Regions from separate parts of the Arthrobacter parietis genome, predicted to be linked through region 2. Evidence: predicted binding sites of a transcription regulator. Region 2 holds the regulator's gene; the other holds the start of a gene.
What was found. The regulator Rex, encoded in region 2, represses fermentation and respiration genes when NADH is low (regulators of the CRP and FNR family bind a similar motif). The targets are predictions, from matches to a motif close to CTTGTGAANNNNTTCACAAG.
Positions count from the first base shown of each region.

Region 1: the regulator Rex is predicted to act here: its motif matches at 2,089-2,108, upstream of rhaI (L-rhamnose isomerase).

Region 1 is NZ_BAAAON010000001.1:976,304-983,848, reverse strand. It holds gene ABFX19_RS04560 (bifunctional aldolase/short-chain dehydrogenase) at 1-805, opposite strand, end outside; gene rhaI (L-rhamnose isomerase) at 808-1,974, opposite strand; gene ABFX19_RS04550 (LacI family DNA-binding transcriptional regulator) at 2,226-3,224, shown strand; gene ABFX19_RS04545 (L-rhamnose mutarotase) at 3,380-3,721, shown strand; gene ABFX19_RS04540 (Gfo/Idh/MocA family protein) at 3,819-4,907, shown strand; gene ABFX19_RS04535 (glycoside hydrolase family protein) at 4,904-5,854, shown strand; gene ABFX19_RS04530 (ThuA domain-containing protein) at 6,019-7,161, shown strand; gene ABFX19_RS04525 (hypothetical protein) at 7,320-7,545, shown strand, end outside.
Region 2 is NZ_BAAAON010000001.1:442,868-450,412, forward strand. It holds gene ABFX19_RS02085 (cytochrome c biogenesis CcdA family protein) at 1-427, opposite strand, end outside; gene ABFX19_RS02090 (TlpA family protein disulfide reductase) at 463-1,035, opposite strand; gene ABFX19_RS02095 (histidine phosphatase family protein) at 1,122-1,787, opposite strand; gene ABFX19_RS02100 (YceI family protein) at 1,990-2,541, shown strand; gene ABFX19_RS02105 (hypothetical protein) at 2,655-3,323, shown strand; gene ABFX19_RS02110 (redox-sensing transcriptional repressor Rex) at 3,349-4,059, opposite strand; gene ABFX19_RS02115 (glutaredoxin family protein) at 4,202-4,471, opposite strand; gene ABFX19_RS02120 (HAD family hydrolase) at 4,605-5,447, shown strand; gene ABFX19_RS02125 (30S ribosomal protein bS22) at 5,496-5,594, opposite strand; gene ABFX19_RS02130 (helix-turn-helix domain-containing protein) at 5,792-6,004, opposite strand; gene ABFX19_RS02135 (3-deoxy-7-phosphoheptulonate synthase) at 6,159-7,238, opposite strand.

The DNA.
Region 1 (7,545 bases), 530 kb from region 2:
AAAAGTCCAGAACGGCGTCGTCGTCGGTGAAGTGCCCCACCTGCGCGCGGTCGGTGGAGGCCAGGCCACGGATCACCGGGGCGATGGCGGCGGCCTTCGCGCGGCGCGCCTCAGGCGAGAGCGCGGCGTAGCCGTCGAGGGGCTCACCGAACGCCTTTGGGTTTCCGTTCTCGGTAATGTAGCGCTCGGCGGTTTCGATCATCCACAGTGAATTGTTCTCGGCCTCGTCGGAGGTTTCGCCCCACGCGGTGATGCCGTGCCCGCCAAGGATGGTGCCTACGGCCTGCGGGTTTTCGGCCTTGATCGCGGCTATGTCCAGGCCGAGCTGGAAGCCCGGACGCCGCCAGGGCACCCACACCACCTTGTCGCCGAAGATCTTCTCGGTGAGTGCTTCGCCGTCGACCGCCGTGGCGATCGCGATGCCTGAGTCCGGGTGCAGGTGGTCAACGTGTGCGGCGTCGACGAGGCCGTGCATGGCGGTATCGATGGAAGGTGCCGCGCCGCCCTTGCCGTGCAGGGTGTAATCGAACGCCGCGACCATCTCGTCCTCGCGGTCAAGGCCAGGGTAGACGTTGGTCAGGGCACGGAGACGGTCGAGGCGGAGTACGGCCAGACCCTGTTCCTTAAGGGTCCCGAGGTCACCGCCGGAGCCCTTCACCCAGAGCAGCTCGACGTTCTCGCCGGTAACCGGGTCGGTATCGCTGCCCTTGGCGGAGGTGTTGCCGCCGGCGTAGTTCGTGTTGCGTTTGTCCGCACCGAGCCGGTTGGAGCGGTTGATGAGGTCCTGAACGGTTTGGTTAGTCATGGTTACGCGCCCCATCCTGCCTGCTGTCCGCCCTCACGGTCAGCGTTGATGATTTCCTGGTAGCCGCTGGCCGCGTAGGCAGCCATGGGGTCCGCGGGAAGTCCGCGGGATTCACGCCACTGGGCGAGTGCCGGACGGACGTCGGTGTAGAAGGCGTCCATGAACAGGGCGTGCGCGCCGAGGACGTCGCCTGCTTCCTGCGCCTTGGTCAACGACTCCCGGTCAACGAGCAGCGCACGGGCCGTCATCTCCTGCACATTGAGGACAGAGCGGATCTGGCCGGGGATCTTCTCTTCGAGGTTGTGGCACTGGTCCAGCATCAGCGCCACGTTGGCAGCCGGGTCGAGGGCGCCGCCGCGAGCCACCTCGTACATGATGCGGAACAGCTGGAACGGATCCGCTGCCCCCACGATCAGGTCATCATCCGCGTAGAAGCGCGAGTTGAAGTCGAAGGATCCGAGCTTTCCGAGGCGGATCAGCTGCGCCACGATGAACTCGATGTTGGTGCCGGGAGCGTGGTGGCCCGTGTCGAGGCAGACCATGGCCTTTTCACCGAGGGCCAGGGTGTGGGCGTAGGAAGTTCCCCAGTCAGGGACGTCGGTGTGGTAGAACGCCGGTTCGAAGAACTTGTACTCGAGAACCATGCGCTGGTCATCACCGAGGCGCTCGTAAACCTTTTGCAGGGAATCATGCAGCCAGTCCTGGCGTGAGCGCATGTCGCCCTGGCCGGGGTAGTTGGTGCCGTCAGCCAGCCAGATCTTCAGGTCCTGTGAACCGGTGACGTTCATGACGTCGATGCACTCGTACATGTGGTCGAGGGCCTTGTTGCGAACGGCGGCGTCGCTGTGGGTCAGGGACCCGAACTTGTAGATGTCATCCTGGAACGTGTTGCTGTTGATGGTGCCCAGCGTGATGCCGAGGCCCTGCGCGAAGTCAGAAAGCGCGCCGTAATTTTCCACCTTGTCCCAGGGAATGTGCAAGGCAACGGAGGGCGCAAGGCCGGTCAGCTCGTTAACCTTGGCGGCGTCGGCGATCTTCTCCTGCACAGTGCGCGGAGTGCCGGGAGTCTGAAATACCTTGAAGCGGGTTCCGGAATTGCCGTAAGCCCAGGACGGCACCTCAATAGCGAGGTTCTCCAGGGTTGGCGTTATGCGGCTCAGGTCAACCATTACTTCTCTCCATTTACAGCTGCCGGCTGCAAGCCCGCGCGCATCGTCGTTGTTTTGCACTGACTTTTCACTAGGCCTGAAGGAGGCGGCGGTGACGGTCAGGAGATGAATCAGATATTGAATCGATTCATTAGTACGTTTCAAAGGTATCCTTGGCGATAAGTGGTGTCAAGCATTCTCGTGAAGAGTGCAGATTTTCGTCCACCGCTTGTCTACAGCCCGTCACTTCCAGGAATCGAGGGTCTGCCCGGATGGTCAGTATCAAAGACGTTGCCGACCAGGCGCAGGTTGCCGTGGGCACAGTATCGAACGTGCTCAACAACCCGGACCGCGTAGCTGAAAAGACCCGTGAGCGGGTGCTCAGCGTCATCTCGGAACTGGGCTTCGTGCGCAATGATGCCGCTCGCCAGCTCCGTGCCGGGCTCAGCCGCACCATTGGGCTCATCGTCCTCGACGTCAGTAATCCGTTCTTCTCTTCGCTGGCGCGCGCCGCCGAAGACCGGGCGGCGGAGTCGGACAGCACCGTGCTGCTGGGGGACAGTGGGCATGACGCCGGCCGCGAAAGCCGCTATCTCGATGTGTTCGAGCAGCAGCGGGTCAAGGGTGTCCTGATTTCCCCGGTAGGTAACGTCGATTCCCGGCTCGAGCAGCTGCGGGCGCACGGCGTGCCGGTGGTTTTGGTGGACCGGGTGGACCCGCAGCGCCGGGTCAGTTCAGTGTCAGTGGATGATGTCGCCGGCGGTTACATGGCGGTGAAGCACATGCTCTCGCGCGGGCGGCGGCGCATCGCGTTCATCGGAGCGTCCACCGACATCCAACAGGTGGCGGACCGTCTGGCCGGAGCGCAGCAGGCTGTGGAGGAGTACCCGGATGCCGAGCTCGAGGTGGTGGAAGCCGCCGCAATGACCGTGCTGGCGGGGCGCGCGGCCGGTGAACTCCTTGCGGAGCGCGGCAGGGAAGGCCTGCCGGACGGCATTTTTTGCGCCAACGATCTACTGGCCATCGGCGTGATGCAGGCTGTGCTGCTCATCCGCGGGTTGCGGATTCCGGAGGACCTCGCGCTGATCGGCTACGACGACATCGACTTCGCCCAGTCTGCGGTTGTTCCGCTGTCCACAGTGCGGCGGCCAACGGAGCTGATGGGGCGCACCGCCGTCGAACTGTTGCTTGAAGCGATTGACCGGACCTCACCCGAAAGCCGGCAGGTCATCTTCCAGCCCGAGCTGGTCAGCCGCGGAAGCACGCTCTAGCCCTTCCTCCTTCGTGAACTTTTGTGCAGCTCCGGCGAGTCCGACGCCGGTTTGAGTCACCGTAGGTGCGCAAAAGTTGCGGGCAGGCGAGCTCCTTGGCAAGTCGCAGTGGTAGCATCCATGAAACGATTCATACCCGCTCGACGAGGAGAACTATGGAACGCGTCTGCTTCCAGTTGCAGGTGAAGCCCGACCGCCTTGAGGAGTACAAGGAGCGCCATGCCGCCGTCTGGCCGGACATGCTCCGCGCCCTCAAGGACACCGGCTGGAACAACTACTCGCTCTTCCTCCGGCCGGATGGCCTCCTGATCGGGTACGTCGAGTCGGATGACCTCGCCGCAGCCCAGCGCGCTATGGCCGAGACCGACGTCAATGCCCGATGGCAGGCCGAGATGGGCGAGTTCTTCGTGGAGCTCGACGGCCGGCCGGACGAAGGATTTGTGCGGATCGAGGAGGTCTTTCACCTCGAGGACCAGCTCGACGCCCACGCCGAATGATCATCAGCCCGCAAAGTAGCCGGAAAATGGCAGGTTCGCCGGGAAGACCCCACGAACGTGCCACGCACCGGCGATCCTGACTCGAAAGGTCCCTCCAATGACCCGTACCCTCCGCGCCGCCATCCTCGGCACCGGCGCCGTGGCGCACCTCCATGCCGAGGCGCTTGCCGCGATCGACGGCGTCACCGCGGTTGCCTCAGCCGACCCCAGCGAGGAGCGGGTCCGTGACTTCAACGCCCGGCACGGAATCGCAGCCGGGTACGGCACCCTGGAGGAGCTGTTGGCCAAGGAGGCTGTCGACGTCGTGCATATTTGCACTCCGCCGGCGGGACATGCGGAACAGACAAAAGCAGCGTTCGACGCCGGTGCTCACGTCATCGCCGAAAAGCCGCCTGCGCTCTCCCTCGCAGAGGTGGACGCCATGCAGTCGGACGCGGTGGCCGCGAACCGGAAGCTCGCCGTCGTCTTCCAGCAGCGAACCGGCACGGCCGCCGCTCATATCCGGAACCTGCTGCGGTCGGGTGAACTCGGGAGGCCGCTAACCGCCGTCTGCCATACACAGTGGTACCGCGGTCCCGAGTACTTCGACGTGCCGTGGCGCGGAACGTGGGAGACCGAGGGTGGCGGCACCACGCTGAGCCACGGCATTCACCAGATCGACTTGCTCGCCTACCTGCTCGGCGAGTGGAGCTCGGTGTCCGGCCAGCTGTTCCGGCTTGACCGGGAGTTGGAGACCGAGGACACCTCGTGCGGCGTCGTCGTCTTCGAGAATGGCGCCATCGCGTCGGTTCTGAGCACTGTGCTCGCGCCGCGGGAGTCGAGCCTGATCCGCATCGACACGGAGCACGCCACCATCGAGCTCGAGCACCTCTATGGCCACAACCACGCGAGCTGGAAGCTGACGCCGGCCCGCCACATCAGTGCGGAACGGGCGGCGTCGTGGGCGCTGCCGTCGAATGAGGTGCCGAGCGGGCACGATGCGCTCTTGTCCGAGGTCTACGAATCACTTCTTGCCGGGGCCGATGTCCCGCCGGTCGCCGCTGATCCTGCACGTGCTATCGAGATTGTTGCTGCCCTCTACGCATCGGCCGGGCGGGGTGCTCCCGTAACCCGCGGGGAACTCGCTGCGCCAGACTTTCGCGGGAGCATGCGCGCTCCCGTAACGGATCTGCGTCCCGGTCGGTGAGCGCACCGCTGCTCGCCGATCCGCTCGGCGGGCCGACTGATCCGTCGGTCATCCGCAACGAGCAGACCGGACAGTGGTGGATGTTTTACACCCAGCGGCGCCCCGCCGATTCGGGCGCGGGCGTCGAGTGGGTGCACGGCAGCCGGATTGGCACGGCCGTATCCGACGACGGCGCGCGCTGGCTCTACCGCGGTGTGGTCGACGGTCTCGACCCGGCTGGGGAGCCCGGCCCGAACACCCACTGGGCGCCCGAGGTCGCGTGGGACGGAACCCGCTACCACATGTACCTCACGTGGATCAGGGGCGTGCCTTCCACCTGGGCCGGCCATGAGCGGCGCATTGTGCATCTGGTCAGCGACGACCTCGAGCACTGGAAGCACCGGGGCTTCCTTGAGCTGAGTTCGAACTACGTGATCGATGCGGCCATCGCCCGGACCGCCGACGGTCTCCTGCGCCTCTGGTACAAGGAAGAGGCGGAAGCATCCACTACCTACGCCGCTGTCAGTCCCGACTGGGACAACTGGTCCGTCGAAGGGCAGGTCATCGGTGGTGCGCCCCATGAGGGCCCGAACGTCTTCGAGCTGGGCGGGTTCTTCTGGATGATCGTGGACGAGTGGCGCGGCCAGCGCGTCTACCGTTCGGATGATGGTCTTTCCTGGTTGGTGCAGGGCTTGATCCTCGATTCGCCCGGCGTGCATCCGGAGGATAGGCAGGTAGGCAGGCATGCCGACGTCGTTGTTTGCGGTGTTGAAGCCGTTGCGTTCTATTTCACCCACCCGGAATGGGACGGAAGCAACGACGTCGAACTGCAGGCTGGCGCGCTGCGCCGGTCGGAGGTGCATCGGGCGCGGCTGTGGGTTGCGGCCGGCGTGCTGCTGTGTGACCGTGATGCGCCGGTAATTGCGTTGGGCCGACGCATGCCGGAAAGAAATATGCGGGACAAATAGCGCCAGAGGGTAGCTTTCCGGCGTAACAGGCGATTTACTGGCATTAAGTTGTTCGAATCAACAATCTCCGTTTATGGTGAGGTGGGTGTTGAACCGGCAGCTGATCCTGGTGCCCGTCCCCAGTGTTTCGGCGACTTAGGGCACAGCCACAACAAAGGAGCGCAATGAAGCGATACACCAGTAAGGCAGCCCTCGGAATACTTGGAGCGGCACTCGTTGTGCCGGCCCTGACGACGGCTCCGGCGCAAGCCGAGTCCGCGCCGGTCCAGACCGAGGTGACTGAGGACTACGACGTCCTCGTTGTCGGCAAAACCACGGGCTTTCGTCACAGCAGCATCGATGAGGCGACTACGGCGATTATCGCCCTCGGCGACGCGAACGGTTTCAGCGTCGACGTCTGGGATCCGCCAACCTCGCCGAGAAACCAGGGGCAGCCTGACCGCACGCTGCCAAGCACACCGTTCACCAGCGCATCGGACCTTGCAAAGTACGAGACCATCGTCTTCGTTTCCACCGTCGATGGCACCAACAGCCTCAACCCTGCGACACCGACGCTGCTCGACGAGGGTGAACTGGAGGCGTTCCAGGGTTACATCCGCTCCGGCGGTGGCTTTGCCGGCGTCCATGCGGCAACGGATTCCATGCACACCGTTCCCTGGTACAGCGAACTCACCGGCGGGGGTGCGCGGTTTGTCAGCCATCCTGCCCAGCAAACAGCCGTTCAGGTAGTGGAAGACGGCACTCATCCTTCGACCGAGCACCTGTCAGGAACCTGGACGCGCTTCGACGAGTGGTACAACTTCAACCAGAGCCCACGCGATGCCGTCCGCGTTCTCACGAACCTCGACGAAACCACGTACAACCCGGGCGGTAACGCCATGGGTTCCGACCACCCGCTGTCCTGGTGCCATAACTTTGAGTCCGCCCGCTCCTGGTACACCGGTGGCGGTCACACTGAGGCATCGTACGTTGACCCGGTCTTCCTCGAGCACCTGCTGGGCGGCATTGCGTGGTCAGCCGGAGCGGTGAACGGCGGCGGTGACTGTGTCACCTGGAATGAGGTCGAAACAACGACGGCGGACCTGCTCGCTGAAGGAGCTATTTCATCGAAGGCGGCAACCCAGATTGGAAAGCAGCTGGATAAGGCGCGGGCACTCGCCGAGGCCGGTTCGCATGACGATGCTGCGGAGAAGCTCAACGCGGCTGCCGCCCAGGTTCGGGCGCACGTCAACCGTGGCTCAGACGCCCACAGCTTGCTGCTCGGCAAGGTGCAGGACCTGCAGGTTTGGCAGAGCGAGTTGAAGTAACCCCGGCCTCCGCCGCGCTGGCCGCTGCGTAACGCGCCAGTTCGGCGGCATCGCCGATTATCCTCACGCAGCATGGCCGGAACTGGTTGCGCAGCATAGCCGCGCAACCAGTTCTGGCCGCACGTCGCTCATTCAACGTCGGAAGGTCATCGATCCTCGTGAGAAATTCACTCCGTCGCTCCCGCAAGGCGCGGGTCCTTACCGTCGCCGCCGCGGCCTCGGTCCTGATAGCCGTTATCGTTGTGCTCACCGTTGCACTTGCCGCAGGAGGTGCCGGTCCTTCTGAAGCCGGTCCTTCTGAAGCCGCTTCGCCCGAAGCCGGTTCCATCGAAGCGATAGCTGAACAGTTGGCCGCGGGGCAGGAGCGCGAAAGGGCTGAGCTCA
Region 2 (7,545 bases):
GCGGCGCACCCCAGAGGCCGCTCGGTACGCGGGCGTGGAGCTTCCGGTCCTGTTGGAACCAGGACAACCCGCCCATGAAGACGATGCCGAGCACAATCACCACGAGCCCGAAGATCCGGATCAGCCACTCCTGCGAGCCTGCCAGCCAGGCTCCCAGCTGACCGAAAAGCGCTCCGTACGCCATGAACACTGCGGAGAACCCGACGACGAACAGCCCGATTCCCGCGACCATCCGTCCACGCTTCTGCTGCTCCAGATCCACACCGGTGAGTCCGCTGACGTAGCCGAGGTACCCGGGCACCAGGGGCAGCACACACGGTGATACGAAGGACACCAGGCCTGCGAGCAGCGCCACTGGCAGAGCAAGGAGCATTGAACCGTTCAGGACCGTATCGGCAAAGGCATTCCCGGCCGGCGCGAGGGCCATAGCGGCACCGAGTGGGAGGGAAGCGGACACAGCCACTACTCGGCCAGCGCGGAGTCAATGAGTGCGCTGAGGGTTCCCTTGTCGGCCAGGCCCAGTATGCGGGCCGAAACGCGGCCCTCCTTGTCAAGCACGAGAGTTGTCGGCACAGCCTGCGGCGGGACGTGGCTGGTCATCGCCAGGAGGACCCCGCCGTCGGAATCGTTGAAGCTGGGGTAGGGAATGCCGAAGTTGCGCTCGAAGGCCTCGGCGTTCTCCTTGCTGTCCCTGATGTTGACGCCGTAGAACTGCACATCCTCCGACTGGTACTCCTCATGCAGCGCAACGAGGTCCGGAGCCTCTTCCCGGCAGGGTGCGCACGCTGCGTACCAGAAGTTCAGTACCGTCACCTCTCCTGGCCACGCGGATGAGGAAACAGTTTCGCCGTTGTAGAGGGTCCCCTCGATCTGGACGGGTTCACCGCGTTCGGCAGCGGCGTACTCGGTGACGGAACCATCGCCGGCAATGTAATTCTTGTTGCTGCCCTCGGCCGCTTGCTGGGCCAGCGGGTCCTGTGCAGCACAGCCAGAAAGGACAACGACGGCGGCAATCGCCGACGCGGCAAGGCACATCAGTGCGCGGCCTGGCCGGCGGCGCGGGGCGGCTTCAGTTTGAGTCACAACGGCTTCCACGAGTTCTACAACGTGTAGTAATTGTATTACGCTCCCGGGATGTTCTTCGCGCGCGGCAATAGATCAGCACAGGGCTCCTCATACCGCACGCCAGTGAGCTGGTCGCCGTCGAAATAGAGGGAGGTTACGGAGCTCAACGTGCATTTACGCTGGCGCGGATCATGCCACAACCGCCGGTTCTCGGCTGCCAGCCGCGCAACCCAGATGGGCAGCTGATGGCTGACCATGATCGCCTCGGCGTCCTTGCCGCCGGAAGCTTCCAACGCCGCGCGCCGCGCATCATGGACAGCGGACATGACGCGCTCAACCTGGGCACTGTACGGCTCACCCCAGGATGGAGTGAACGGGTTTCGCAGGGACTTCCAGTGCCGGGGGTGCTTGATCTGCTGGGCGACCTGCGCCATCCCCTCGAACCGGTTCTCCGCCTCGATGATGCGCTCATCGGTTACAACGGTGAGGCCGAGCTCACGAGCTGTCGGTTCAGCGGTCTCCTGTGCGCGCGTGAGGGGTGAGGCGACGAGATGCACGATGTCGGCGCCGTCGTTCCTGCGCTCCGCAAAGTAGCCCGCAACCCGCTCGGCCATCTCACGACCGAGCTCTGACAGATGGAACTCGGGCAGGCGGCCATAGAGGATCCCGTCCGGGTTGTGGACTTCGCCGTGGCGCACGAGGTGAACGGTGGCTGAGGGCATGTCATCAAGTTTCGCATCCCTCGCGCCAGAGGGCTAAATCGGCCGGCGACTGGCTGTCGGAAGAGGCGGTAGAGAAAAATATTTGAACATTGAAGCAATTGATGGAATAAAAGATGCAAATGCATGTTTATTAGAGGTACACGCTCGTTCGGTCGCCTCGGCCGCACACCAACCCAAAGCACGACAGATCAGGAGAAACATCATGGCTATCCCCACCGGACTCACTCAGGGCACCTGGAACTTCGACGGCTCGCACAGCGAAGTGGGCTTCAGCGTCCGCCACGCCGGGATCAGCAAGGTACGCGGGAACTTCGACACCGTCGACGCCACGCTGCAGGTTGGATCCTCACTCGAGGATTCGCAGGTCACCGCAACCATCAAGACCGAATCCTTCAACTCGAACGATGAGAACCGCGACGCCCACGTTCGCGGCGGCGACTTCTTCGACGCTGAGCAGTTCCCCGAGATAACTTTCGTGTCCAAGCGGGTCGAAGGCGCCGGCGAGACCTACAAGCTGATCGGCGACCTGACCATCCGCGGGATCACCAAGGAAGTTGCCATCGATACCGAGTTCAACGGTGTTGCTGTTGACCCCTTCGGTGCCACCCGCGCTGGATTCTCCGGCCAGACGGTCATTTCCCGCAAGGAATTCGGCCTGACCTGGAACGCAGCTCTTGAGGCCGGCGGTGTTTTGGTGGGCGACAAGGTGACCATCAACCTTGACGCCGCTTTCGTGGCACCCTCGGCCAACTAGGCTCTTTGCTCACGAATCCCTTCGAGGGGGCGTGCCGGCTTTCCGGCACGCCCCCTCGTTTCTTCTGTCCTGAAAGCCCGACGGCGAAAGCTTGACGGCGGTACGCTGAGCGCATGAGTACGCCATCACACGATCCTTCAGAACGCGATCCGCACCAGCTCTCCGGAACTGAGTCACTCAATCCCAATGAGCCCGGACCAACACAGAACTCCGGTGCGGGCCTCTCCCCCGAACCGCAGAAACCTGCATCTCCATACTCCTACCAGTCGGCCCAGCCCGCAGGGTATGCCTACCCGAGTGCAGCCCGCATGCCGGAACAGGCGCGGCCGCCCCTCCCCAAGGAAGTCAATCTGGCTTTTTGGCTGATCATCGCCGCTGGGGTTCTCAACTTCATCACCACCCTGATGGGATCAGGCACCACGGGTGGGCCGGCGGGAGCGGCTGCAATCGGTGTCGGCATCGGGATCGTTGTCGGCATCCTTACCACCGGCGTATACGTCCTGCTGGCCGTCTTCATCCGCAAGGGACACAACTGGGCACGCATAACCGCCACTGTTCTTGCGGGTATTTCGGTTCTGCTCATGATCATGAGTTGGGTGACGCTCGCCGCGCTGCAGGGCAACGCTGAAGTCCAGGCGCAGCTGGGTGGGGAAAGCCTGCAGCCAAGCGGATTCTCCATCGCGCTGAACGTGCTCGTGGTGCTGCTTGGCGTCGCCGGAGTTGTGCTGTGCTGGCTCAAGCCGTCCAACGCCTACTTCAAGCGGCAGCAAATCACGCACTAGCGCGCAGAAGCTTGCTGGACCGGCCCTACTGGGCCGCGCGGGCGCTGGAACCGGCATCAAGATCCGGATCCTGCGCCCGCTGTGCGTGGTAAGCGAGGATCTGCAGCTCCGTGGCCATGTCCACCTTGCGCAGCTGCACCCGGTCAGGAACCTGCAGCACTACCGGCGCGAAACTTAGGATGCTTGTCACCCCGGCCGCAACAAGTTCATCGCACAACTGCTGTGCAACGCCCGCTGGTACCGCGAGAACAGCCATATTGGCGCGCGTCCTGTGAAGCACGGTTGTCAGATCCTCCACTGGGCTGACGCGCAGCCAGCCGACCTCCGTACCGACGATCATCTGATCTGCGTCGAACAGCGCGACCACCTCGAAGCCCCGCGACTGGAACCCCGAGTACCCGGCGAGCGCACGCCCGAGGTTTCCGGCTCCGACGATGGCCACCCGCCAGTCCTGGGTCAGTCCCAGGGCTGTGGAGATCTGGCTGTTCAGGTACTGGACGTCGTAGCCGACACCCCGCGTGCCGTAGGAACCCAGGTAGGAGAGGTCCTTGCGGAGCATGGGCGAATTCACGCCCGCCGCGTCTGCCAGTTCCTCCGAAGACACTCGTTCAATCCCCTCCGCCAGAAGGGAGTTGAGGGCGCGCAGATAAATGGTCAGGCGGGCGAGCGATGCAGGCGGAATTTGCCTGCCCTGCTGATCGCTCGCGGCGGACCGTAATCCGGGAAGCTCCGACATGGTCACTGGTTCATCTCTCCGTTATTTGTTCGCCGGCGGCCTGAACTGCTCCGCCCGCCCGCCGGAGGATGACGGCGGGATAGTCCCACTTTAGGTCCCTGGTGGAAGCCCTCAAAGTCAGGAGGGCGCTGAGCACAACGGCTCAGGTGAGTAGCCTGCGCAGGCGCGCTTCGTCGATTGTCCAGAAGTCCCGCTGGACCCCGTCGAGAAGCAGAACCGGCACCTCTTCCGAGAATCGTTCCAGCAGATCGGCGTGATCGGCAATCGACTCTTCCCGCCAAAGCACGCCCAGTTCGGCAGCCACGCGGCTCACTATCTCCCGGGCGGCGTGACAGAGGTGGCAGTCCGGCCTCGTCACCAACACGAGGCCCGTGCTCCATTCCGCGACAGGCGGTTGGGTCTGCTGAGTCATGGTCCACAAGCTTACTGGCCGCGGGCTCCGTGCAGGTCGCCATTACGGAACGCCCTCGAAGCGTGAAAAATCGGCTGGTTGCTGTGGGTGTCCGCGGACACGCTGAACGCCAACCAGTGATTAGACTCGTGCTATGTCCGCAGCCAGCCTCCGACCCGCAGTCGAGCCCGGGTCTTCCACGGAGACTGTGCCTGCCGAATCTTCTCCGCTGGGCGGACCGGCCGGGGAAGCAGCATTTTTCGACGTCGACAACACGATGATGCGCGGCGCCAGTCTCTTCCATGTGGCGCGCAAGATGTACCAGCGGCGCGCTTTCACGCTCCGTTTTGCCGCAGGGCTGGCCTGGAAACAGCTGCGCTTCGTGATGCGCGGCGAGAACATGACCGACATCCATGCTGTCCGTGATGCCGCTCTTGCCTTCGCTATCGGCATTGCGCATGAAGATGTGCTGGCCCTTGGCGAAGAAGTCTATGACGAAATGATCGCGTCGAAGATCTGGCCGGGAGCGCGTGCCCTCGCGGAACAGCACCTCCGCAACGGGCGCCGCGTCTGGTTGGTCACGGGCACTCCCGTCGAAGTGGCCAGCGTGATCGCCAACCGGCTTGGGCTCACGGGTGCACTCGGCACTGTGGGAGAGGTCTCTGAGGGCTTCTACACAGGCAAGCTCGTGGGTGAGTTCCTCCACGGGCCGGCAAAGGCCACGGCCGTCAACGAACTTGCCCGGAAAGAGGGCCTGGACCTGTCCCGCTGCTGGGCGTACAGCGATTCCTACAACGATGTGCCACTGCTCAGCATTGTTGGCCACCCGATCGCTATCAACCCTGACCATCGCCTTCGCAAGCACGCCCGTGACTCCAACTGGCCAATCTATGATTTTCGAAGCGGCCGCCGTGCGGCAACATTGGGGCTCAAGGCAGCAACGGGAGCCGGTGCCATCTACGGCCTGTGGCGCGGCTTCACCCGCATGAGAGGCTAGTCCTTAAATGCAAAACCGGTCCGCCTCACTGGCGGACCGGATGCGATGCTACTTCTTGTTGCGGCGCTGGTGGCGGGTCTTGCGAAGCAGTTTGCGGTGCTTCTTCTTCGCCATCCGCTTGCGGCGCTTCTTGATTACTGAACCCATAGAGTCCTCACAAACTATTCATTCCGGTTCCGGACAACCTCTACCGCATGAACTGCGGCAGGGGCGTTCGAATCTGACAAAAGACGCACATCGCGGTGACGTACATCATGCGGCCGCACATACGACCGTCTACGCAAAACGCTTCTTAACAGAGTACCCGCTCAGACCGGTCTCCCTGACCGGCACCATCCGCGACCCTAGCCTGTACCCGACTCACCCTCCACGGATGCGGAGCGCAGATACTGTTGCACAGCGGATTCGGGCACCCGGTAGGAACGCCCGAACTGAACCGCCGGCATGTCCCCTGAGTGCACCAGCCGGTATACGGTCATCTTCGATACCCGCATCACTTCGGCAACTTCCGCAACTGTCAGGAAGCGCACGTCGGAGAAGTTGCTGCCGCTCGCCATCTCACCACTGTCCTTTTCTCTGGAGCTAACCCTGAGAGGCGCGCCCACCGCACTTGATGGAACGCCGGACGGCGTGTCGCCTTGAGACCTGAGGATTATCCGTCTAGGGAGATACTCTAGTGGTTCCTGTGACCAAAGTGAAAGCACGCCAAGGTCACGAAACGCCACCCTGACGACGCCGGCGCGAACCTCTCGCGAGATCGCCAAGCACCGATGCCGTAACACCCCAGCCCATGCAGGCGTCGGTCACGCTCTGGCCGTAGGCAAGTCTGCCTCCAGCTGTCACATCAAGTTTCTGCGCGCCCTCTACGAGGAAACTTTCCAGCATGACGCCGGCTATGGTGCCGGAACCGGATATTGCATCCGCAAGTTCCCGGGCGACGTCCGCCTGCCGCCGATGGTCCTTGCCACTATTCGCATGGCTGGCATCCACGATGAGGCACTGGTTCTGACCTGCCGCAGCAAGCGCGGCAGAGGCGTGCGCAATGTGGGCGGGGCTGTAGTTCGGGCCGTCGGATCCGCCGCGAAGGATCAAATGGGTGTCCGGGTTTCCGGTGGTCGAGACGAGGGCTGCGCGTCCGCCCTCATCGACCCCCAGGAAGGTCTGCGGTGCACCTGCGGCAGCGCAGGCGTCGAGTGCCACCCTGACGCCACCGTCGGTTCCGTTCTTGAACCCCACGGGCATGGACAGGCCGGAGGACAGCTGGCGGTGGATCTGGCTCTCGGTGGTCCGGGCGCCGATTGCACCCCAGCTGATCAGGTCCGCAATGTATTGGGGGCTGATCGGCTCGAGGAACTCGGTGCCAAGTGGAAGTCCCAGGGCGGCAACCTCTTGAAGGAACCTACGGGCCGTTCGCAGGCCGGCGGCAATATCATGGCTCCCATCCAGGTGCGGGTCATTGATCAACCCTTTCCAACCCACCGTGGTGCGGGGCTTTTCGAAGTATGCCCGCATAACCACCAGCAAATCTTCGCGGTGCATTTGCGCGGCGTCAGCCAGCATGCGCGCGTACTCGATACCGGCGTCGGGGTCATGGATTGAGCAGGGACCGACGATGACGAGCAGGCGATCATCCACGCCATTGAGGACTGCCCGGATTTCTTCGCGCGAGCGGCGGATTGATGCTGCAACCTCGGAACTGACAGGAAGTTCAGCGAGAACTGCGGCGGGCGTGGGCAGCGGATCAATGCTGCGGACATTGAGATTGGAAGAGGCTGAAGTAAGGGTTTTCATGGTCCCGGCTTTCGAAGGTGGTTCTCCGGCGGGGCTGTCCTACAGAACCCGCCGTGGAAACGACGAAGGGCAGGAAACGTGTCCTGCCCTATTGGCTCTGAAGGTGTTGGTCAGCGTGTCAGGCCGCAGGCTCCTCCAGAGCCAACGCAAAATACGCATACCAACGGGTTGTCATGAAACGAGGTTAGACGGCGCCATCTGAATTGTGAACTTTGGTATCGGTATGTGACGGCTGACGCTGAAAGTTCTCCAACGCTGAAAGTTTCCCACATCCCCTTTCTTTCGAAGATATCTTCTAATAGAATGA